Regions from separate parts of the Paenibacillus sp. FSL R10-2788 genome, predicted to be linked through region 1. Evidence: riboswitches for the same ligand, from Rfam matches in the RefSeq annotation. Region 1 holds a riboswitch; each other region holds the start of a gene.
The links. Region 1 has a riboswitch for cyclic di-AMP ahead of NSQ50_RS26350 (alpha/beta fold hydrolase). Riboswitches for the same ligand answer to the same signal wherever they lie in the genome.
Positions count from the first base shown of each region.

Region 2: another riboswitch for cyclic di-AMP. It lies ahead of NSQ50_RS00190 (3D domain-containing protein); the one in region 1 lies ahead of NSQ50_RS26350 (alpha/beta fold hydrolase).
Region 3: another riboswitch for cyclic di-AMP. It lies ahead of NSQ50_RS25900 (TrkH family potassium uptake protein); the one in region 1 lies ahead of NSQ50_RS26350 (alpha/beta fold hydrolase).

Region 1 covers NZ_JBBOQA010000001.1:5,935,665-5,943,202, reverse strand. The annotation lists gene NSQ50_RS26365 (alpha-glucuronidase family glycosyl hydrolase) at 1-2,037, shown strand, start outside; gene NSQ50_RS26360 (Nif3-like dinuclear metal center hexameric protein) at 2,062-2,856, shown strand; gene NSQ50_RS26355 (hypothetical protein) at 2,941-3,114, shown strand; cyclic di-AMP (ydaO/yuaA leader) riboswitch at 3,435-3,621, shown strand; gene NSQ50_RS26350 (alpha/beta fold hydrolase) at 3,727-4,536, shown strand; gene NSQ50_RS26345 (IS110 family transposase) at 4,844-5,959, shown strand; gene NSQ50_RS26340 (exosporium glycoprotein BclB-related protein) at 7,487-7,538, opposite strand, start outside.
Region 2 covers NZ_JBBOQA010000001.1:39,396-46,933, forward strand. The annotation lists gene NSQ50_RS00175 (AbrB/MazE/SpoVT family DNA-binding domain-containing protein) at 1-97, opposite strand, end outside; gene NSQ50_RS00180 (HD domain-containing protein) at 393-1,676, shown strand; gene NSQ50_RS00185 (TatD family hydrolase) at 1,728-2,498, shown strand; cyclic di-AMP (ydaO/yuaA leader) riboswitch at 2,697-2,926, shown strand; gene NSQ50_RS00190 (3D domain-containing protein) at 3,212-4,378, shown strand; gene rnmV (ribonuclease M5) at 4,555-5,106, shown strand; gene rsmA (16S rRNA (adenine(1518)-N(6)/adenine(1519)-N(6))-dimethyltransferase RsmA) at 5,103-5,987, shown strand; gene yabG (sporulation peptidase YabG) at 6,152-7,054, shown strand; gene veg (biofilm formation stimulator Veg) at 7,331-7,538, shown strand, end outside.
Region 3 covers NZ_JBBOQA010000001.1:5,826,796-5,834,333, reverse strand. The annotation lists gene uvrC (excinuclease ABC subunit UvrC) at 1-1,248, shown strand, start outside; gene NSQ50_RS25905 (CPBP family intramembrane glutamic endopeptidase) at 1,347-3,023, opposite strand; cyclic di-AMP (ydaO/yuaA leader) riboswitch at 3,344-3,521, shown strand; gene NSQ50_RS25900 (TrkH family potassium uptake protein) at 3,584-4,942, shown strand; gene NSQ50_RS25895 (potassium channel family protein) at 4,956-5,627, shown strand; gene NSQ50_RS25890 (LysR family transcriptional regulator) at 6,151-7,053, opposite strand; gene NSQ50_RS25885 (succinate dehydrogenase cytochrome b558 subunit) at 7,456-7,538, shown strand, end outside.

The sequences.
Region 1 (7,538 bases):
GAGGCTTGGCTCAACTATGGCAAGCTGAAATCTGGATCTCTATACAATCAATATTTAAATTGGTGTGGTGAGTTGGTTGTAACGGAGGACAACGAGACGATTCAGGCAGCAGCCGCGGAATTCATACAGGGGATGACCTCTATGCTGGGCAAAGCGCCACTGCTCACAGCGCAACCAGAAGGACCGTGTATCGTTATAGGAACCCTCCAAGGGGGGAATCCGTTAATTGGTAGAGTATTCGGAGGAGAGCGAACCGATTCACTAGGTCCTGAAGGTTTCCTTATACGTACAAACGCTACTGAGCGATGTATCGCTATCGGTGCTTTAACGTCTGTTGGAATTTTGTATGGTGTATTCCATCTTTTACGGCTGATAGGAACAGAAAGCGAGATAGACGCTCTAGATTTATCTATGAATCCGGTGAACGGCCTGCGAATGATTAATCACTGGGATAATTTTGATGGCAGTATTGAACGTGGCTATGCTGGACGCTCCTTTTTTTACGAGTCCAATCAATTTCTTAACGATACAAAGCGGCTACGTGATTATGCCAGATTAATGTCCTCTGTGGGTATCAACGCGATTTCGATTAACAATGTGAATGTTCATGAGCTTGAATCTCTATTTATAACGGAGCAATATTTGCCTGATATCGCGTTGATTGCAGGAATATTCCGCGTATACGCGATTAAGCTATTCCTCAGTGCTAACTTCGCCAGCCCGATACAGATCGGAGCATTGGACACAGCTGATCCTCTGGACCCAGCGGTGCGGAAATGGTGGAAAGATAAGGCTAGTGAGGTTTATCGGGCGATACCTGATTTTGGCGGGTTTGTGGTCAAAGCGGATTCAGAAAATCGACCAGGACCATTCACTTACGGACGTGACCATGCAGATGGCGCCAACATGCTGGGAGAAGCACTGGAGCCGTTTGGCGGAATCGTGATTTGGCGTTGTTTCGTATATAACTGCAAGCAGGATTGGCGTGACCGTAAGACAGATCGGGCCAGAGCGGCATATGATCATTTCAAACCATTGGATGGCCGGTTTAATGATAATGTAGTGCTGCAAATCAAGAATGGACCGATGGATTTTCAAGTCAGAGAACCGGTATCTCCGCTGTTTGGCGCACTGGAACATACCAATCATCTGATGGAGTTTCAGATTGCTCAAGAATATACGGGGCAGCAGCGGCATCTCTGTTATCTTGTTCCACAGTGGAAAGAAGTCCTTGATTTCAATACTTATGCCAGAGGGCAAACTACGCTTGTGAAACATATTGTGGACGGATCGGTGTGGGGAAATAAGTATAATGGTGTGGCTGCTGTAACTAATGTTGGAGATGACATGAACTGGACGGGGCATGGGTTAGCTCAAGCTAATCTGTATGGATATGGAAGATTAATTTGGAATCCGGAGCTGACGGCAAAAGAAATAGCTGAGGAATGGATTCGGCTTACCTTTGGCACTGATGAAGGTCTAGTGGCTGCTATTCGCGGGATGTTGATGGACTCATGGAGGATTTACGAATCTTACACAGCTCCATTAGGTGTGGGTTGGATGGTTAATCCGGATCATCATTATGGGCCGAATGTGGATGGGTATGAATACGCCAAGTGGGGAACGTACCATTATGCGGATCATAAGGGCATTGGTGTGGATCGTTCAGTCAAATCGGGAACGGGTTATAGCGGACAGTATATGGGGCTTAATGCATCAAATTATGAGAATCTAGCGTCTTGTCCGGAAGAGCTGTTGCTGTTCTTTCATCATGTTCCATACACGTATGTTCTGCAATCGGGGCAAACTATTATTCAGCATATCTACGATACTCATTTTGAGGGGGCTGAGCAGGCTGCACGGCTTCTAGCGACATGGGAATCACTTGAAGGCAGCGTGGATAGTGGATGGTATATGCAAGTGAAGCAACGTCTTGAAGAGCAAGCAGAGCATGCGCAGGAATGGAGAGATCGGATCAATACGTATTTTTACCGCAAGAGCGGAATTGAGGATCTTAAAGGCAGAAAGATTTATTAGATTTCGAATCGAGGGATGATGATAGTGAGCCTCACGATTAGAGCGATTTTGGAAGATTTAATGGGAACTGTGGAACAGGTAGAAGGGACTGTGGATATTCTGAACCCAGGGGAACCGGAAACTGAAGTCACAGGGATTATTACGGCCTTCTCTGCCACACAAAATGTTGTGGAGCAAGCAATAGCGTTAGGAGCCAATTTGCTGATCACGCATGAAGGTGTATTTTATAGCCATCATGCGGCGAGCGAGTGGTTAGAAGGTGATCCGGTTTATCATGCGAAAAAAAGTCTGATCGAACATTCCCAAATTGCTATTTTTCGTTATCATGATTATTGGCATCGGCAAAAGCCGGATGGAATTATGGTGGGTTTGCTGCGAGAACTAGATTGGTCCGCATACGTGGAAGAGCAGCAAGCAGCTGCTACGATTCTCAATATTCCTGCTATGACTGTACTGGAAGCTGCTCAATATATTAAAAGTAAGCTAGGGATCTCTTATGTACGCGCTGCCGGTGACCTGTCTCTGTCCTGCAAACGCGTAGGGATATTAGTAGGTTACAGAGGAGGCGGGACGATGGCTATTCCGCATTTTAATGATCACAATCTTGATTTAATTATTGCTGGAGAGGGACCAGAGTGGGAGACTCCGGAATATGTGCGGGATGCAGGGCACCAAGGCAGATCTAAAGCGCTCATCATGTTAGGGCATGCGGAGAGTGAAGCGCCGGGGATGAAATATTTAGCTGAAATCTTAGCAGACAAATATCCCATGCTTCCTAGCCGGTTCATTGCTGAACAACCCATCTATCAGATGGTTTAATCTGGGGAAATAAAGAGTACGGAATAAATAAACATATTATGGAGAAAATGAAGGGAAACAGGTCACTGAGAAAGGAGTGTTTCAATGGAAATTCCTTTGGAGGCTGATGAAGTATTAAGTCGGATCAAAAAGCTGCAAAGCGACGGAAGCTCGATCAGTAAAAAACAAGTAAAGCAGAGCGATCCTGAGCTTATGAGAAGTGCGCTGTTCTTTTTTCCAAGCTGGGAGCATGCATTGAAAAACGCCGATCTTTTGTAGCCATAGTATTGTAAGAGGAAGCTAAGTGGACAGGGGAATATCTCTGATTCTGCTTAGCTTTTTTCATATCTCCAGTGAAAAGGATGGCCTTTATATAGAAAGTACTGGTGTTTTAACCTCCGTTTGGCTTGGTTCAGAGCCATTTTCTTAAATAAAACGAGTAAACAAGAGCAAAAGAAAGAGAAAATGAAGAGTATGCTCAATATGAAATGAAAAGCATTGCTTTCAACATTATTTTGACCAGAGCCCTCCTTTACAAGCAAACCTTACAAGAGTATGATTCATCTCAGAACTGACAATTATCTTAAATTTACAATTACATAAGCAATCCGCTTAATTTCCGTTTCTGGAAAGCGGGGGAACCAACAACTGGCAGCCGATGTGAGAGTCGGCACTGGTTATGGGGTGAATCCTGTTCCGGGTGCATAATATGCATCCCTGCAGGTAGGGCAACTCTCACTGCCCGAATCCGACAGCTAACCTCGTAAGCGTATGGAGAGAGGATGAATGGCGTGTTTAGTGATGAATAGCCACAGAGAATCCCTCTGTGGTTTTTTGCTGCGTTTTTAAGCAGATATAGACGTAGAATTTATTATGAAAGAGGTGTTACCTTTGCCTATCGCTAAACTGAACGGAACTTCGCTCTATTATGAAATCAATGGAACTGGCACTCCGGTTGTGTTTATCCATGGACATGGATTAACACACAGTATGTTCAAACCACAGCTGGAGTATTTTTCCGATAAATATAAAGTGATTTTGTGCGATTTACGGGGGAATGGTAAGTCTGGTAAACTGCTGGAGGCCCCACATGAGATTATTGAGACGCAATGTCTGGATCTGATTATGCTGTTGAATGACCTAGGTATCCGTGAAGCAGTTTTTGTAGGAATCGCCTATGGTGGCTTAGTCGTTCAGCATATTGCCAAACAATATCCTGAGCGTGTAAAAGCAATTGTGGTCGCAGACAGCTTCTGTAGGACTCACGGATCAACAATTGTAGGGAAAATACAAACTATGGCAGCATATTGCAGTTTGCTAATGTATTATCTCCCAAGCGAGCTGGTGTTGCCTTCGATTCGGATGATGTACCGAGAGCGCTGGAGTCTGGCCTACAATGAGATTAGAAGAGGGTTGCTGGACAAACGTCCCCGGGAGCTATATCGGCAAAGACTGGCTACAAGCCATGTTGATTACACCAGATGCTTAAAGGCTTTTAAACGTCCTGCTTTATGTATTGTAGGGGACTTTAATGAATTTGGAGTGAATTGTATGAAGGAAATGGTGTCCCAGCTGCCACATGCGCAGTTGGCGATTATTCCGAACGCATTAGATCCAAGTAATCTGTGCCAGCCGGAGCAATTCAATGCGATTCTTCAACGTTTCTTGGAGAAGCAGCAGGGCAGTCAGCAGATTAGCTGATCTATAGGGAGACCTTTACAAGCGAAGCGTTTAAGTGGAAAAGGGCGTCCCATAGCCAGGGAGCATGAGCTGGCTATGGGACGTCTTTCTGGGTAGAACTTTAGGGAAATTCTCCCTAAAGTGAAGGTGATTATGGCTTCTAGCACGTGAATTAGGGAAATTCTACCTAAAGTGATAGAGAGCATGGCTCCTAGAACGTGGATTAGTTATGATGAACGAAAGGCAGCCCCTGTTTCGCACACCGTAGGTTAAAATGGAAGTTAAAAGGACAACCATTACAGAGCTACATGCGAAAGGAGCTGTTACTATGAAGAATACCATAAAATACGTCGGTTTGGATGTGTCTAAAGAAAAAATTGCGGTGGCGATTGCAGATGAGGGTCGGGAACCCGCACGATATTATGGAGCCATCCCCCATACCCCAGATGCAGTGGCTCGAATGATTCGGAAACTCAAAGGTTCAGGGATTACACTGGAGGTCTGCTATGAAGCCGGGCCTACGGGGTACGACTTATACCGCTGGTTGACGAAGATGGGAATTTCCTGTGTGGTAATTGCACCTTCGCGTATGCCACAGCGTCCCGGAGATGCCATAAAAACCGACCGACGGGATGCAGAAAAACTGGCTCAGTTACACCGGGCTGGAGAATTGACTGCGATCTATGTGCCAACGCCAGAACTCGAAGCTTTACGAGATCTCATTCGTGCACGAGAAGATGCTAGGCAAGACCTACATCGGGCTCGGCAACGGCTCATTCATTTTCTATTGCGCCACCAAATTCACAAGCCAGAGGGTATGAAAAAACGCTGGACCAAAAGGTACCGGGAATGGCTCTCTATGCTGAAGTTTAATAATGTAGCTCAAGAACGGGTATTTACCGAATCCCTGCAACAGCTCCGGGAAGTGGAGGAGCGAATCAAGCGACTTGAAGCCGCAATGCGAGAAGAAGCACAGATCTGCCCTTACGCACCTGTCATTCAAGCGTTGCAAGGCCTGAGGGGAATCGCCCTGCTGACAGCTATGACTTTAGTTGTCGAGATTGGAAATTTCGAACGTTTTCGTTCACCGGCTCAGCTCATGAGTTACCTGGGACTCGTGCCACGGGAATATTCCTCGGGAGCAAGTACCAAAAGAGGGAGTCTTACAAAAGTCGGAAATTCCGGAGTGCGGCGCGCACTGGTGGAGTCCGCATGGAGTTACCGTCACCGCCCTGCCGTCAAGGGAGATTTAGCAGTGCGTCTTGAGGGCCAGAGTATTCATGTCCATGAAACGTCGTGGAAAGCCCAAGAACGGTTACACAGCAAGTATTTAAAATTAGTCAGACGCGGGAAACACCGAAATTTAACCATGGCAGCAGTGGGTCGTGAGTTAATTGGATTTATCTGGTCGATTGCGGTAGAGGCAGAACGAAAAATGGCGTAGGTGAAACGAAAAAAAATAAAAACATACCCAAAAGATTTGAATCCTTGGGGCATGGAGACAAAGAGAAAGGTTCGAGGAGAATCCGTGAATTCCCTGTGCACAGGATCCCTGATCTAACGTGCGAAATTAGTTTACGGAAGCTCCTTCGACGTAGGCATAATATGTGGTAACCAACCCACGGATAGCAGATTGCCAGCCGACGACTCGCATTTTGTCTCTGTGCCCAAGGGATTGAAAACCCTCTAGTTAAAGGGGAAAACAGGGGAATTGACTAATTCGTTCATAGCAGGGAAAACTTCCCTAAAATGAAGGGGATTATGGCTCCTAGAACGTGGATTAGGGAAAACCTCCCTAATAATAGGATGTTTTAGCCATAAATGGGTATTTGCATGAATTTTTAGGGATAAATTCCCTAAAAACCTTATTTTAAAGCGATTATCGATGAATATTAGGGAGGATTTCCCTAATATAATGGATATCTAACTAAAGGCTGGCTCATCAGTAGTGAAATCTACGAATGAGCCAGCCTTTGGTATTTTACTAACCGGTGGATGTTGAACATTTACAAGCATATTGTACCTAGAACGCCACTTAATGTCCCTACCCTACCACAGCATCAAATATAGTTCACCCGATGTGGGAAAGAACAGTAGTCTCTAAGTAGTGAAGGTAAGAGTATAGAAGGGGCGTAGTAAGCAGCTCACCCGACGTGGGAAAGAACAGTAGACCCTAAGTAGTGGATGTAAGTGTATAGAAGGGGCGTAGTAAGCAGCGCATCAGACGTGGGAGAGTACGTTAGACCCTAAGTAGTGAAGGTAATTGTATAGAGGAAGGCATAGTAAGCGGCTCACCCGACGTGGGAAAGAACAGTAGACCCTAAGTAGTGAAGGTAAGTGTATAGAGGGAGGCGTAGTAAGCAGCTCACCCGACGTGGGAAAGAACAGTAGACCCTAAGTAGTGAAGGTAAGTGTATAGAAGGATACGTAGTAAGCAGCTCATCCGACGTGGGAGAGTACGGTAGACCTAAGTAGTTAAGGTAAGTGTATAGAGGGAGGCATAGTAAGCAGCTCATCCGACGTGGGAAAGAAACAGTAGACTCTAAGTAGTGATGGTAAGTGTATAGAAGGAGGTGTAGTAAGCAGCGTATCTGCAGCTCCTGATCGAGACCAAAGGAAAGGAAGGTTTCGGTAATAGGGATTCAGCCTCCGGACATGAGTAGGAGAGAAGAAGAGCGGGGAGTGACATTGACAGACTATCGGACTCAAGCGCTCTTATTTGCAACATTTTCCTATTTTTGAGTTGCTATTGGACCCCATAGGCGTTATTTGTACAAAATAGACGCTATTGAGCACCATTTCTGCCCAATACCGCCTCTCAGGTCCGATGATCTCTCTAAACAGGGATAAATTAACGAATAGCGGCAGTTGAGTCCGAAAGATCAAGTAAGTGTACCGTATATTACCAAAAAAGCATCTATCACTCCTTAGAAGGAATGGCAGATGCCTTTTTTTGAATTTGTTTTAATGATTATACAATCGTAAAGCCAGCACTTGCATAACCAGTGACTGTATTTACAAGG
Region 2 (7,538 bases), 5.9 Mb from region 1:
CCTTTTCGCCAATGCCAAGTGTACGGCGTAATTCAATAGGAATAACAACCCGTCCAAGTTCGTCTACTTTTCTTACAATTCCTGTTGATTTCATCATAACAATCGTTACTCCTCTCAATGTTCCAAAAACGTCATTATTCGACATTGTTCACTGTTTTATGATACTTATAATACCAACGATTCCCAAATCAGTCAACCTTTTTTCATAGGCTGAATAAGAAAATTTCCATAAGAACTTTGAATGTCCCTATAAAAATTAAGAATTGCCCTGAAAGCATTTTGTCGATTTACCAAGACCAAAAATGATACTTTTCGACAAAGTACGACATAATTACTTATTATATACTGATATTAGTTAAAATCATATTAAATTATTAGAAGGAGTTGATCTCATGAAGCAGCCGCTCACGGAAGAAAAGGTTTTCAAGGATCCCGTTCATAATTATATTCATGTACAGGATACGATTATTTGGCGACTAATTAATACAAAAGAATTTCAGCGTTTACGCCGGATTCGCCAGTTAGGTACCTCATATCTCACTTTTCATGGTGCAGAGCATAGTCGTTTTTCTCATTCTTTAGGAGTATATGAAATTACACGAAGAATCATTTCGCAATTTGAGCGCAGCGGATATAAGGATTGGATTCCTGAAGAAAGTTTGCTTACTTTGTGTGCGGCTTTGCTGCATGATTTAGGGCATGGCCCATTTTCACATTCTATAGAAGAAGCTTTTGAAATGAACCATGAGGATTGGACCTGCCGGATTATTTTGGAGGACACGGAGATTACCGAAATATTGCGTGATGTGGAGGAGGATTTTCCTCGTAAAGTAGCTTCAGTTATCTCTAAGACTTATGAGCATGAAATTGTTGTCAATTTGGTTTCCAGTCCGCTGGATGCTGATCGTATGGATTATTTGCTGCGTGATGCGTACTATACAGGTGTAAACTATGGAACCATCGACATTGATCGGATTTTGAGAATGCTTCGTCCTTATAATGGGCGGATTGTAGTAAAAGAATCAGGTATGCATGCCATTGAAGATTATTTAATGTCACGTTATCAAATGTACTGGCAGGTATATTTTCATCCGGTGACGCGCAGCTCTGAAATTATTTTGCGTCAAATCTTCCGTAGAGCTAAAGAATTGTTTCAAGAGGGGTACAAATTTCGCTTTATGATCGCTCCGCTGGAAGATCTCTTTCGAGGAGAAGTAACAGTGAAGCAATATTTAATGCTTGATGAGGCACTGGTACAGACTGCTTTTATGCAATGGACACTTGAAGAAGATGAGTTATTAAGCGACTTGTGTACCCGTTTTATTCATCGTAAACTGTATAAATATGTAGAGATTGAGAATTTGGATACAGATATGATTACGGAAATCTGCAGCAGTTTTGCGGGAGTGGGACTTAACCCAGAATATGACCTAGAGATTGATTATCCGACAGATTTGCCTTATGATGTGTTCCATCCAGGAGCAGCCTTCGACAATAATCAAATTTTACTGCTTGATCGGAATGAGCAATTGCGGGAAATTTCAGAGGTATCGGATATTGTGCGCTCAATAAGCGGAATTCATCGTGGCAGATATCATCTATATTTCCCACAGGATAAGCTGAAAAAAGCCCTTACACGCTTGCCCTCTTCTGTAGCAGAGATTTTTGCAAAATAATACAAATATTTATGGAACTATTGATAAAAACAACAAGGAGTGAGCTTTAAAATGTATCTGTTCGACACACATACACATCTAGATGCGCCTCAATTCGACGAGGATCGCGAGGAAGTTATTGCTCGTGCAGTAGAGGCCGGAGTTAGCAAGATGATCAATATTGGATTTAATCGGGAAACGATCCCTTCAACGATGAAGCTGGCTGAATCTTATGATTATATTTATGCAGCGGTGGGCTGGCATCCACAGGATGCGATTGATATGAAAGAGGGAGACCTCGATTGGATCGCCTCTCTTTGCAGCCATGAAAAAGTGGTGGCCATCGGAGAGATTGGATTGGATTATTATTGGGATACCTCTCCCAAGGATGTGCAGCAGGAGGTCTTCCGCAAACAAATCGGACTAGCCCGTGAACTAAAAATGCCAATCTGTATACATGACCGTGATGCTCATGAAGATGTTGTACGGATTTTACGGGAGGAAAAAGCAAATGAAATTGGTGGCGTGATGCATTCGTTCTCAGGCAGCTGGGAAACAGCAAAAATGTGTCTAGACCTTGGATTTCATTTGTCATTTGGAGGACCGATAACGTTCAAAAATGCCAGAGTGCCTAAAGAGGTGCTTGCACAGACGCCATTGGACCGATTATTGATCGAAACAGACGCTCCATATTTGACTCCACACCCCTTCCGTGGCAAGCGAAATGAGAGTGCTCATGTGAAGTTAGTAGCAGAGGCTGCGGCTGAAATTAAAGGGTTAACATGGGAAGAATTGGCTAAAATTACGTATGCGAACGCACTGGAACGATTTGGGATTGTCTGAAAACAGGAGTAAAACGGGTGAAAAATAGAGAATAGCCGATATATTAAACTTTTTTAATATAAAAACGGCTGATTATTACAATATTTTAACCATATATTTGCTTAAACGTGGTTGAATCGTCCTTTACAACATGCATCAAAACAGGATATCATCTTTTCAGTGATGTGAGCTGTTGTTATTGTGACAGCCATTGATTCATGGATCGTCTCGCTGAGTCTCCGTATGGAGAACGGGGGAACCAATATTGAACTGCCGCATGCCTGTATCTTGAATACGACTAGGAATTGCCGCAGAACAATATTTGATTTCTTCACGTGGTCTTTGGGGTGAATTTAAGGGCAACCGCCGTGAGCGGGTGACCTGAAATAGGGCGTCTCTCTTTCGTCCGAACCCGACAGCTAACCCCGTAAGCGCAAGTAAGAGAGGCAACCTCGTGCACAAACATTCCCGCGTATTCTGACATCGGAGAAGCCACGAAAGAGTCCTCAAGAGAACTCTTTTTAGGCTTCTTTATTTTTGAATAAACTGAATGTTGCCCGCATACTGTTATATAACAGGTGTGGGAGTAGCTGTGCCGAGCAGGCGATCCATGAGCAGGAGACGCTAAGTTAATACGTGCGTATCCTGTGACAATCTCAAATAGTTTCGTCAAAGAAATTCAGTCCTCATGATATACAAATTGACGACGAGGCTATGTAAGGAGGATGGAGAGAATGGGCTTATTCCAACCAGAGGTATCCCATGATTCGCAGTCATCCAGCAGGTCTTTCGCATTACGGTGGGAGCAAGTAAATACTCGCGTACTTTTACTTGCAGGTGTGATTTCAATCGCAATCGCGCTGTTAATTCTGCTGTACGTACACGGTCAAAGTAACAAACAATTTGTTTTAGTAATAGACGGGCAAACACAGACACTTGAAACGCGAGAAGCACTTCTTGGTGATGTGTTGGAGAAAGAGCAAATTTCGCTGCAGCCGCATGATGAATTATCTTTAGGTCTGAGTGATGAAATAAAAGACGGTGACCGTGTCGTTATCAATCGTGCGCAGAAATTTAGCCTTACTGCGGACGGAGCAACAAAAACGTTATATACGACCGAAGACACTATCGGTCAGGCGATTGACAAACTGGGTATCAACCTAGAAGGCTATGATAAGATTTTTCCTTCGTTAGACACCACCATCTCTGCTGACATGGAGATTAAGATCGTTCGTATCAACAAGCAAACGGTACAGCGAACAACTAACTTACCTTTCCGTGTTATTAAGACAGCAGATCCCTCCCTTACTGTGGGAACAGTTAGAGTGGCACAGGCAGGCAAACCAGGCGTCATGGTTCAGCATATTGAAAAGATCTATCAAGACGGAGAACTGGCCTCTATGCGCATGATCGGCAAGGAAGTACAAACGGTAACAAAAGATAAGATCATTGCCGTTGGTACTAAAGCACTTCCTAAGCCTACTGTAGTTGCTAAAGCTACAACAACTTCCAAATCAAGCACTACCTCCAAAACGACTAAAGTTAGCGCTAAGACTAAGAACGTCACAAGCAAGGCTGGCGTAGACTTTGAGTACAAGAAGATGATTAAGAACGTCTCCATGACAGCTTATTCGTCAGAAGAGCCAGGAATAGGTACTAAAACTGCCTCCGGAACACGCGTAACGGAAGGTCGTACAATTGCAGTAGATCCGAATGTAATTCCTATTGGCTGGTGGGTTTATATCGATGGGCTTGGATTCCGCCGTGCAGAGGATACGGGCGGTGCCATTAAAGGCAATAAAGTGGATGTCTATTATGATTCCCTGAGCCATGCTCGTAATTTCGGCCGTAAATCACGTACCGTATATGTGATTGGACCTGTGAAACCAGAGCTTAACTAGAACTGAAGCTTTTGCAAAAAATCCTTTGATAAGCTATAGTGATGATAACCGTTAAGGAACGCTGGATGATCATTTCGTTGATCGCAGAGCAACCGCTCATCACTTATACATTCTTTAACCAAAAGAAGAGGAGCGAATCCTCTTCTTTTTGCTTTTTTTGGAAGGAGTCAAGAAATATGATTAAGGAATTAATCGTCGTTGAAGGCAAAAGCGATACCGTAGCCATTAAGCGTGCTGTGGAAGCAGATACGATTGAGACAGGCGGCTCTGCTGTAAACCGGACTGTAATTGCGAAGATTGCGCTAGCTATGGAACGCAGAGGGGTTATTATTCTTACGGACCCGGACCATGCCGGGGAGCGAATTCGTAAAATCGTTTCAGCGAAGGTGCCGGGCTGCAAGCATGCTTTTATTCCGGAGAAGGACGCAACTCGAAAAGGGGATATCGGTGTAGAGAATGCATCGCCAGAGGCGATTCGTCATGCGCTGCGTAATGTACATACCTCTTTTGAAGGAGCACCTGCTTTGATTGGTATTGATGACCTTATGGCCGCTGGAATGCTTGTACACCCTCGGGCTGCTGAAAGACGTATGGCGCTTGGTAATTTGCTTGGAATCGGATATTGTAACGGCAAACAGCTGTACAAGCGGCTGGCGATGTTTGGGATTACGCGGGAGGAATTTGCCGGGGCTCTCGCCCAAATTGATCAGGGAGGCATTACTTCATGAGTGGTAGAGAGGAAATTTCGACTCCAAAACGGACCAAAGAGATTATTCAACGTTATGGATTCAAGTTCAAGAAAAGCCTGGGACAGAATTTTTTGATTGATCAAAATATTTTGGACAAGATTGTAGACGCTGCTGGACTAGATAGCGATTCTGGGGCGCTGGAGATCGGGCCGGGAATTGGAGCGCTGACGGAGCGTCTGGCACTAACAGCCGGTGCTGTAACTGCCGTAGAGATAGACCGTAGACTGATTCCAATATTAAAAGACGTACTTTCCCCTTATCCCCATGTTAAGGTTCGTAACGATGATGTCCTCAATGTGAACTTGCAGGAAATGTTCAAGGAAGATTTCACCACTGTGAACAAGGTCAGTGTGGTTGCTAACCTGCCTTATTATGTGACTACTCCGATTCTGATGAAGCTGCTTGAAGAGAAGCTTCCCCTTGATAACATCGTTGTAATGATTCAGAAGGAGGTTGCGGAGCGTATGGCTGCATCTCCAGGTGGAAAGGAATACGGAAGTCTTAGCATTGCCGTGCAGTACTACAGCGAGCCTGAGCTCGTCTGTATCGTGCCGCGTACGGTATTCATCCCTCAACCTAATGTGGAGTCTGCTGTTATCCGTCTGAAGGTTAGAGAGCATCCTCCGGTAAAGGTGGAGAGTGAGAAGCATTTCTTTGAAGTGGTTCACGCTTCTTTCACACAGCGCCGCAAGACGATTGCTAACAATCTGAAGGCTCGTTACTTCCCTGAACAAGGACGTGAGCAGCTGGAGGCTTTACTCGCAGAAGCGGGTATTGAACCGACCCGTCGCGGAGAAACACTCAGTCTTGAAGAATACGCCCGCTTAAGCGGTGTTTTGCTAGCCGCTGGAATTGAATAAGCAATAAGAAACGGTTGTTGTCTTAAAGGACGACAACCGTTTCTCGTAGAAATATAAGGATGTTATTCTGGTGGAGCATTATACATTCTTATATTTAAAAATATGGCGAGTTATGAACCAACTGAGGCCTTTGCCCATACGATGGGGTAGAGGTGGTGGTTGTAATGAATTTAGGAGACTTGGTCGTTCGCAAATCTTATGGCGGTGATTTAACATTTCGTGTAGATAATATCGTGCAGGATAGAGCCGTCATTAAAGGCACAGATTTCCGCCTGTTGGCGGATTCTCCCCTGGATGACCTGGTTCAAGTGCCTCCTACCCGAATAACGGAACGGGGACAGCAAGCACAAATCAAAGCGAAGGAATCACTGACACAGCTGCGGAAGGACCGTCAGGAGCAAAGTCAGCGGAGCGGGGGAACCCTAACAGAGGGGACATGGGCTCCACCGTCCAAGGAAGCTCCTTATTTTGAAGTGCCGGGTAAAGTACTGCATCTGGATGGCGATCCGGCATATTTGAATAAGAGCCTTAGCTTATACGAGCAGCTGCGGATTCCCGCTGAAGGGCATCATGTTCATGAATCTGCAATGGCTGATACGTTATACCGGCTGTTGCCCCGTGTACGCCCAGACATTGTAGTGATCACTGGTCATGATGGGGTACTGAAGCAACAGCATACTTACGATCTATATAGTCTGAATAGCTACAAAAATTCGCAAAACTTTATAGCTGCTATTAGGGTAGCTAGGGAGTATGAGCGGAATTTTGATGCGTTGACTATTGTTGCCGGTGCTTGCCAATCTCATTTCGAGGCATTACTTGGAGCTGGGGCTAATTTTGCCAGTTCACCTGGTCGAATTTTGATCCATGCTCTGGATCCCGTTTATGTAGCAGCAAAATCATCCTTTACTTCCATCAGGGATACTGTAAATCTTAGTGATGTTCTGAATAATACCATCAGCGGTAATCAGGGTATTGGTGGTGTTGAGACCCGTGGCAGCTTCCGTATCGGAATGCCGCGGCTGCAGAATCTGTCGGCGCTAAAAGTGACACCATCAGCCATTTAAGCGGCAGAGATAGGTCTATGGTTTCAGGAATATAGGTAATTTGAATGGGCTGAATAGAATATCCGAAAGAAAGGGTGAGCGCTGAGCTTAACCCTTTCTTTTTTTCTTTGTGATGCCTATATTACAGATAACAAGGATATTAGTCCGGCGCTGATTTCTCGCAAAAAAATTCCGTTGACAACGAAATATGCATCAACTATAATTAATTATTTATTTGCTTTGACATTGTCCTGAAAAAGTTGTATAATGGACAAGAAAAGAGGTGGTCGTCAGGTAATGGCTAATAACGCGCTGTTGGAAATCAAACGCAGTCTTGAAGCTCACGTCGGTCATAAGATCACATTGCGTGCAAACGGAGGTCGTCGTAAAACCGTTGAACGCACAGGTGTCCTGGAAGAAACGTACCCTTCTGTATTTATTGTCAAACTGGATCAGGAGCAGCAAACTTTTAAGCGAGTCTCCTATAGCTATGCCGATATACTTA
Region 3 (7,538 bases), 110 kb from region 1:
ATCAACACTACAGATACTAAGGACCGGGATGTATTTGGTTATGCTGTAGACAAGGGATGGATGTGTGTACAGATTCTGTACATGAGACAAGGGAAGATGATTCAGCGCCATTCCTCCGTGTTCCCGTTCTATGGTGAAGCCTACAGTGACTTTATGTCTTATGTGACGCAGTATTATAGTGATAATCCCGCTTTGCCGCAGGAGATTCTGCTGCCGGATGTGCTCGATGAGGAGTCTCTGGCTAATAAAGAGACTAAACCCGAGATCGCCATAGCTGCTCCAGCAGAAGCGGATTTACAACAGGGTGAAGATACTCCTGAATCGGCTGAAGAGGCTGAGGCACGTGCGACGGCGGCGGAGGAAGCTGCGGCAGCAGGGATCGTGGATGCCGCTGGCGGTGCTTCCATTCTGCAGGAGTGGCTGGGCATTAAGGTGCTTGTGCCACAACGCGGTCTTAAGAAGCAGATGGTTGGCATGGCTTGTCAAAATGCAAGAGTGGCTATCGACGAGAAATTCCGGCTGATTGAACGGGATGAAGAGCGTACCTCTGGAGCAGCGATCAGCTTAGGCGAGAGCTTGGGGCTTGAACGCTTGAGCCGTATTGAGGCGTTTGATAACTCGAACATTCAGGGGACTAACCCGGTCTCTGCGATGGTTGTCTTCATTGATGGCAAGCCTGCACGAAAAGAGTATCGTAAATATAAGGTTCGTACGGTAGTGGGTGCGGATGATTATGGAACGATGCGCGAGGTCATTCGGCGGCGATATGAACGGGTGTTGAAGGAGAATCTTCCGATACCGGATCTTATCGTGGTCGATGGAGGGAAAGGGCAAATCTCCTCTGCTATTGATATTCTGGAGAATGAGCTGGGATTATTCATTCCGGTCTGCGGCCTTGTTAAGGATGATAAGCATAAGACGGCTCAGCTTTTGGTTGGAGATCCGCCAGAGCCTGTCGCGCTAGCCCGGGACAGTCAGGAATTTTACCTTTTGCAACGGATTCAGGATGAGGTCCATAGGTTCGCGATCACCTTCCACCGTGAACAGCGCGGGAAGTCCATGGTTACCTCCAAGCTGGATTCTATACCTGGTATAGGTGAGAAGCGCCGTAAAGCGCTGCTTAAGCATTTCGGATCGCTTAAGAAAATTAAAGAAGCCTCCGTGGATGATTTCCGTACACTTTCTATTGGAGAAAAGCTGGCAAGACAAATTCTTGATGCGCTCAAGGACGAAGAGCCAACCTCATAGCAATGATGACAAAAGAAAAAGGGTATCACAGCAGCGACTAAAGCTGCTATGATGCCCTTTTTTTAATTTGGTTATAGGATGTACACTATTTTATTTTCTTAAATCAAAGAAGAAGGCTCCACCGGCTTAGGTTTCTGTGGTGGATTAAATCGATAGACGATGTAAGCGACTATGAACGGCATAATAATCGCGAAGATACCCGCGCCTACATTTACGCTCTCCTTCATAAAGATCAGCGTAGCGCCCATCAGGATGCTGTCAAACACGACGTGGCTGAACATGACAGCAATAAATCCGTAACGAAGGAAAATATAACTGAACAGCAGCCCGATTACGGTCAGCTCAATCGGACGGGAGCTGATGGGATAGATCGGATATAACGTATGGCCAAACGCCCAAACCAGCGTGGTGATCAAGCAAGCGACGAAAGTGTTCCGGAACACCTTTTTCAGCATAGGGATTCCGAAAAAGCGATAAATGGCTTCCTCAGATAAACCAGCGAGCCATGCGACGATAGGCAGAAGCCAAGCATATCTCATGTTATAAGGAGACTGGGTGGCGTCTGTAGTAGACCAATTGTGCAAGGTAAACGATAATATGATGAACATAACCGTCTGCACCCCTAGCAGAACGAAAGCCCACATGTATCCAGCCCGGATACTATCCAACACATATTGTCCATAGCCGGGCTCTTTGGCGCGGGGCCAAGGGTTCATGCCTCCCTCTTTTCGCCATAGGCCATTGCCGCCCACTAAAGAGAAGTAAAGCAAGGAGGACATCAGCAGGCTGTATAAAGCATAAATGATAAACATAATGACAGAGGTAATCTGTGCTTCTAGCCCTTCGCCTGTTGATTCAGGCAGCATATTATAGGTGCTGATCATCATGATTACAAAATAGGCTGAGCTTAGGAATACCCCACGTTTAAAGGAAGTATGCTCTCTTCTAAGAATACTGTAGACGAGTGCCAGAATTCCTAAAATCAGTGTGGGTATACCGTAACCGAATAATGTCAGCTTTTCCGCTAAAGAGGTCTGTCCTTGTACGTAGGAGGTATGCCAAGCCGGTGCAGTGAATCCGGCATTAAAGCTGGAGACCTGCTCTCCACTGAAATCAAAATAATAGTGCAATAAGGATTCGCCGACCTGAACAGTGCTATCCGTATACACCAGCCCATGGCTTCCTGTATTCGATTCAATTTGTAGCTTGGCAGGATTTACTTCCCATTCCTGAAGCCAAGGACGAGCAAGATTCTCCTTCTGCGCTAGAGTGAGGTCAGCTCCCTTGTCCTCTTTTGCACCAACGGAAGCAATGCCAGCCCCCTCTTCGGAGGCAACTTTTGCAGCCTTTGAGAAAGCGACAATCTCGCCGGTATACATATTGAGGTCAACAATGATTTGCGGCTCTTGATCCGCTGACGGAGTAAGCGTTGCACGAAAGACATCAAAAGGATATTTTTGATCCAATTTTTTCTTGGTATAGTCCTCCACAAGCTTCTCGCGAGACATATAACCATAAAAGGAAGAGTCCGTCTCGTAAAGTACATTCCATTGATCGTTTGGTGCTTCGGTGTAATTGAGCTTTTGTTCTGCGAATAATACGGCTTGGTCACGGGCTTCTGCCTTGCTAATGACGGTGGTATCTTCCCCTGTAGAGCTGCTTAGCAGCGAAGGGGAAATCTGAAACATAATAAATAGAATAAGACCGATAATGCCCGAGATGATGAGCCTCTTGGAGAGGGCACGTTGCTGTAGGGGCTGGCCGACGGGATTCATGTAACGCCTCCTTGTTATGTACTGACAATATTATGTTCCATTATAGTATTAGTGCCTGGCTGGTTACAAAAAACATTATATGTTCTTTTTATGGGTAATAGAGATAGTATAGAATAGTCATGTGAATTTATACCATGAATTTTATCGTGTTCATTTGTGTACGAATGGTGAGAATCGGTGTAATTGCAGGGAAAACACGGAAAAGTGATGAGAAAAGGTACTCCATTTGATGCAGTCTCTTTAAACCGCATTTTTTCATGTGAATGAGCATTAATTGTGTCTTTGTGAATTCACTAAATAACGTATATAATTTGTATGCAATTGTATAGTAGCCGAATTTCTGGTGAAAACGGGGGAACCATAAGAAGTGATGAAAAGTGGAGTGTACAAGATAAATGGCACTTTCATCAGGGGTGAATTTCGTTCTAGGAACGAATAGGGCAGCCTGCACAGTCCGAATCCGACAGCTAACCTCGTAGGCTAATTTACTGCAGGAACCAAGTCAGCATTGGTTTTCCAGTGCTTTTTTTGTTGGAATTTTTGATAAGAAGGTGAGCAAAGTGGCTTCACAGTTTCGCAGGATTTCTGAATTTAAGTTTCTGAAGCTCTCGCCGCCGCAGATACTGGTGCTTGGTTTTGCATCGATTATTCTGATAGGGGCCTTGCTGCTTATGCTGCCCATCTCAAGCACAAGCGGGAATTCCGTAGAATTTATTGATGCATTATTTACTTCAACTTCGGCAACCTGTGTAACAGGGCTTGTTGTGCTGGATACCGGAACTTCGTTCACGATTTTTGGGAAAACCGTAATTATGATCCTGATCCAGATCGGCGGCTTAGGTTTTATGACCATGGCCACTCTATTTTCACTGGTGTTAAAGCGTAAAATATCTTTGCGGGACAGGCTAATCCTACAGGAAGCCATGAATCAAGGCTCTATGGAAGGAATTGTGCGGCTGATCCGAAGAGTCCTTATATATTCTCTTGTCATAGAAGGCTGTGCCGCTTTGCTGCTGTCTATTCGCTGGGCTTTTGATATGCCACTTGGAAAAGCGATTTATTTTGGCGTATTTCATGCGGTGTCTATGTTTAATAATGCGGGGTTCGATATTTTTGGGGATTTTCGCAGTTTAACTGATTATGTATATGATCCGCTTGTGAATATTATTGTGATGTTTCTGATTGTCTCCGGCGGGATTGGTTTTATTGTAATGTCAGATCTGGTGGAGTTTCGGGTAACCCGCAGGCTGTCTCTACATAGTAAAGTTGTCCTGTCCACCAGCACAGGGCTGATTCTGATCGGAGCTTTGGTTATTTTTATATTCGAGTTTACTAACACTCGTACCCTGGGTTCACTGAATTTTGGCGGTAAAATATTATCAGCCTTCTTTCAATCCGTGTCTCCCCGTACGGCTGGCGCGAACACAGTTGATATTGCTGGACTTCGGCAGGCTACACAATTTTTTATAGTGATTCTTATGTTTATTGGTGCTTCTCCAGGCTCAACGGGCGGCGGGATCAAGACAACAACCTTTACGATGATGATTGGTGCTGTTATTGCTATGCTGCGTGGACGGGAAGATGTTGTGTTGTTCCGTTATCGGCTGGCTCAAGAGCGCATCTACAAGGCATTAACGATCACACTGCTGGCTTTGTTGTTAATCGCCTCTGTGTCGATGATACTCTCCACAACTGAAGACAGTAATTTCTTGGCAATCTTGTTTGAGACGACCTCCGCCTTTGCTACGGTAGGACTGACTATGGGGCTAACTCCGGAACTGTCAGCGATCGGTAAGATTCTACTCTGTCTGACGATGTTTGCAGGTCGGCTAGGTCCACTAACCTTAGCGTATGCACTCGGTCCCAAACAGGGTAAACCATTGTATAAGTATCCGGAAGGTAAAATAATTATTGGATAGGAGTTAATTAGAAATGAAAGCACAGCAATTTGTAGTAATCGGCTTAGGTCGCTTCGGTTCAAGCCTGGCGCTTGAGCTGATGGAAATGGGCTACGAGGTGCTCGGCATTGACCACCATGAAGAACGCGTGGAGGAAATGAGCGATCAGCTGACGCATACGGTAGTAGCAGATGCTACAGATGAGGGAATTATGCGCTCGCTTGGTGTACGGAACTTTGATTGTGGGATTGTTGCGATTGGTGACAATATGGAGAGAAGCATTCTGGCGGCCATTTTGTTAAAGGAGATTGGAGTCAAGCAAGTGGTGGCTAAGGCAATCTCCATCCTTCATGGCCGCGCATTGTCGCGGCTGGGGGTTGATCGGGTTATTTTTCCGGAGCGGGATATGGGGATTCGTGTGGCACACCAGCTGGTGACGCCCAATTTGCTGGATTATATTGAACTGTCCAAGGATTATAAAATTGTCGAGCTGACCGTGCCATCCTGCATGAACGGCAGAAGCTTGTCCGATTTAAATACAAGAGCTAAATATGGCTGCAGCATTGTTGCCCTAAATAGGGAAAGCGGAATAATCGTCGCTCCAACTGCCCATGATTATTTAAGTGAAGGCGATGTTATGGTACTCATTGGTCCTAATGAAAGTATTGACCGTTTTGAGAGTGAAGTTGTGAACCAAGAATCATAGGAAAAGAAGCTGACTCAAAAGTAGTGAATTCTACTTGGGGGCAGCTTCTTTTTTATGGAGTAAAGAGTAGGAAAAGTAATGGATTTCACTATGCCATATGGCTATAGACCACGCGTAGTGTTCTAATATATTGGTTTGTGCGGTTGACGAGTTGTTAGGTGTGATATTCGTACGGCTGTAGTAGATGATTTGTGGTATCTGTGACGGTGGACTATGGGCGATATGCGTTCTTTGTTTGTACGATGTACAGAGTGGGTGTGAACTAATTAGGGAAAACTTCCCTGAAAACAGCCGCTATTCGCTCTAAATGAACGAAATTAGGGAATTTCTCCCTAATAATTAGAGGGATTCCTTATTAGCTACTGAATCGGCCAAAAATTAGGGAAGTTTTCCCTAATTATAAGTCTTATGAACAAAAATCTCTGAATTTTAGGGAGAAATCCCCTAATTTTTCGATAAGTGCTTCACTTATTGCCTCATTTGGAGATCAATAGGTGCGCCCCTTGATTCATTTGGTCCGGCTTTACTGCTCACGTTCTGTCAGAAACATCTCTTCGGTTACTTGCACCAGACTGCGAGCCGCCGTGCTCATGCTTCCATCGTCACGGTAAATCAGGCAGGTGGTCCGTTGAGTCTGCTCCAGCTCCTTGATATGTAAGGACACCAGTCCGCCGCCGTTCAGCAGCTCTGGACGCAGATAAGACTTTGGCAGCAACGCAGCCGCTTTGACAGTCGGAAGCAGCCGCACGATGGCTTCGAAGGAGTCAATCTCCATGCGCACATCGGGATCAATCCCGCAGCGCTGGAATAGATCGTCCGTCAGGCGCCGGTACCAGGTACCCTTTGAGAAGAGAATCATAGGCAGCCGGGATAGATTATCCATGGTTAGCTTGGAGGATAAATTTAAAGGATGCTGCTCTGAGACGACCAGTCGCAATTGATCCTCAAACAGAGAAATGCAGCGTAACCCAGGTTCTTGAATAGAGGAAGCGATCAGACCTACATCTGATTTCCCCTCACTAACTGAGGATACGATCTCATGCGTTCGGCCTGTAATCAGCTTCAGCTCTGCGGTCGGATATTTGTCCATATAAGCGTTAACCAGCGGCGGAAGCGTGGTCTGCAGTGAGGTAAGACTAGCCCCCAAGGTGACAAGCCTTGGCTCCCCCTCTTTGAATTTAGAAAGGGCTTCCAGAAACTTGGAACGCTGCTGCCGTTGTTCAAGCGCATAGGAATAAGTGAGACGCCCAACCTCGGTTAACTCCAGTCGTTTGCCATAACGATTAAACAGTGCGACCCCCAGACGTTCCTCGAGTTTAGAAATTTTGCGAGACAAGGCGGGCTGGGATAGATTGAGCTGGCGTGAGGCCCGGTTTAAGCTGGAATGTTCCACAACTGCTGCAAAAACATCTAAATCGTCAAACATAATTGAGTTCCTCTCCTAATGCGATGTACGATCAGTAGTGATGAAATTCATAGCCGTAAGAGTAACTGTTCTTATTACATAAGGAAAATCAGGTTATGTCGGAAAATGTTGTTTCGCTAAATGAGAATTATTATCATATAAAATCTATTCTTATGCGTTTATTGTATAACGTTTAATAATTAGATTGCAATTCCCTTATAAGCGAAAAAAGAGTAACATGAAAAGTGACACAAGATATTCACATTTTGTGAAAAATAAAACTTAGTCCGGTAAACTCTAGGATAACGGTAAATTAAGGAATTATGTCATTGGATTGTCAACGTTATCCTGTGTCAAATGTAGTTCCGGCGGTGAATACCCATTAATGAAAACGCTGTTTTAATCGGAAAGGGGTTACTTTGTATGAAAGGATTTTATTCCAGAAAGATTCATTCCTTGCTAGGCGTTATCCCACTTGGAGCCTTCTTCATTGAGCACATGATGAC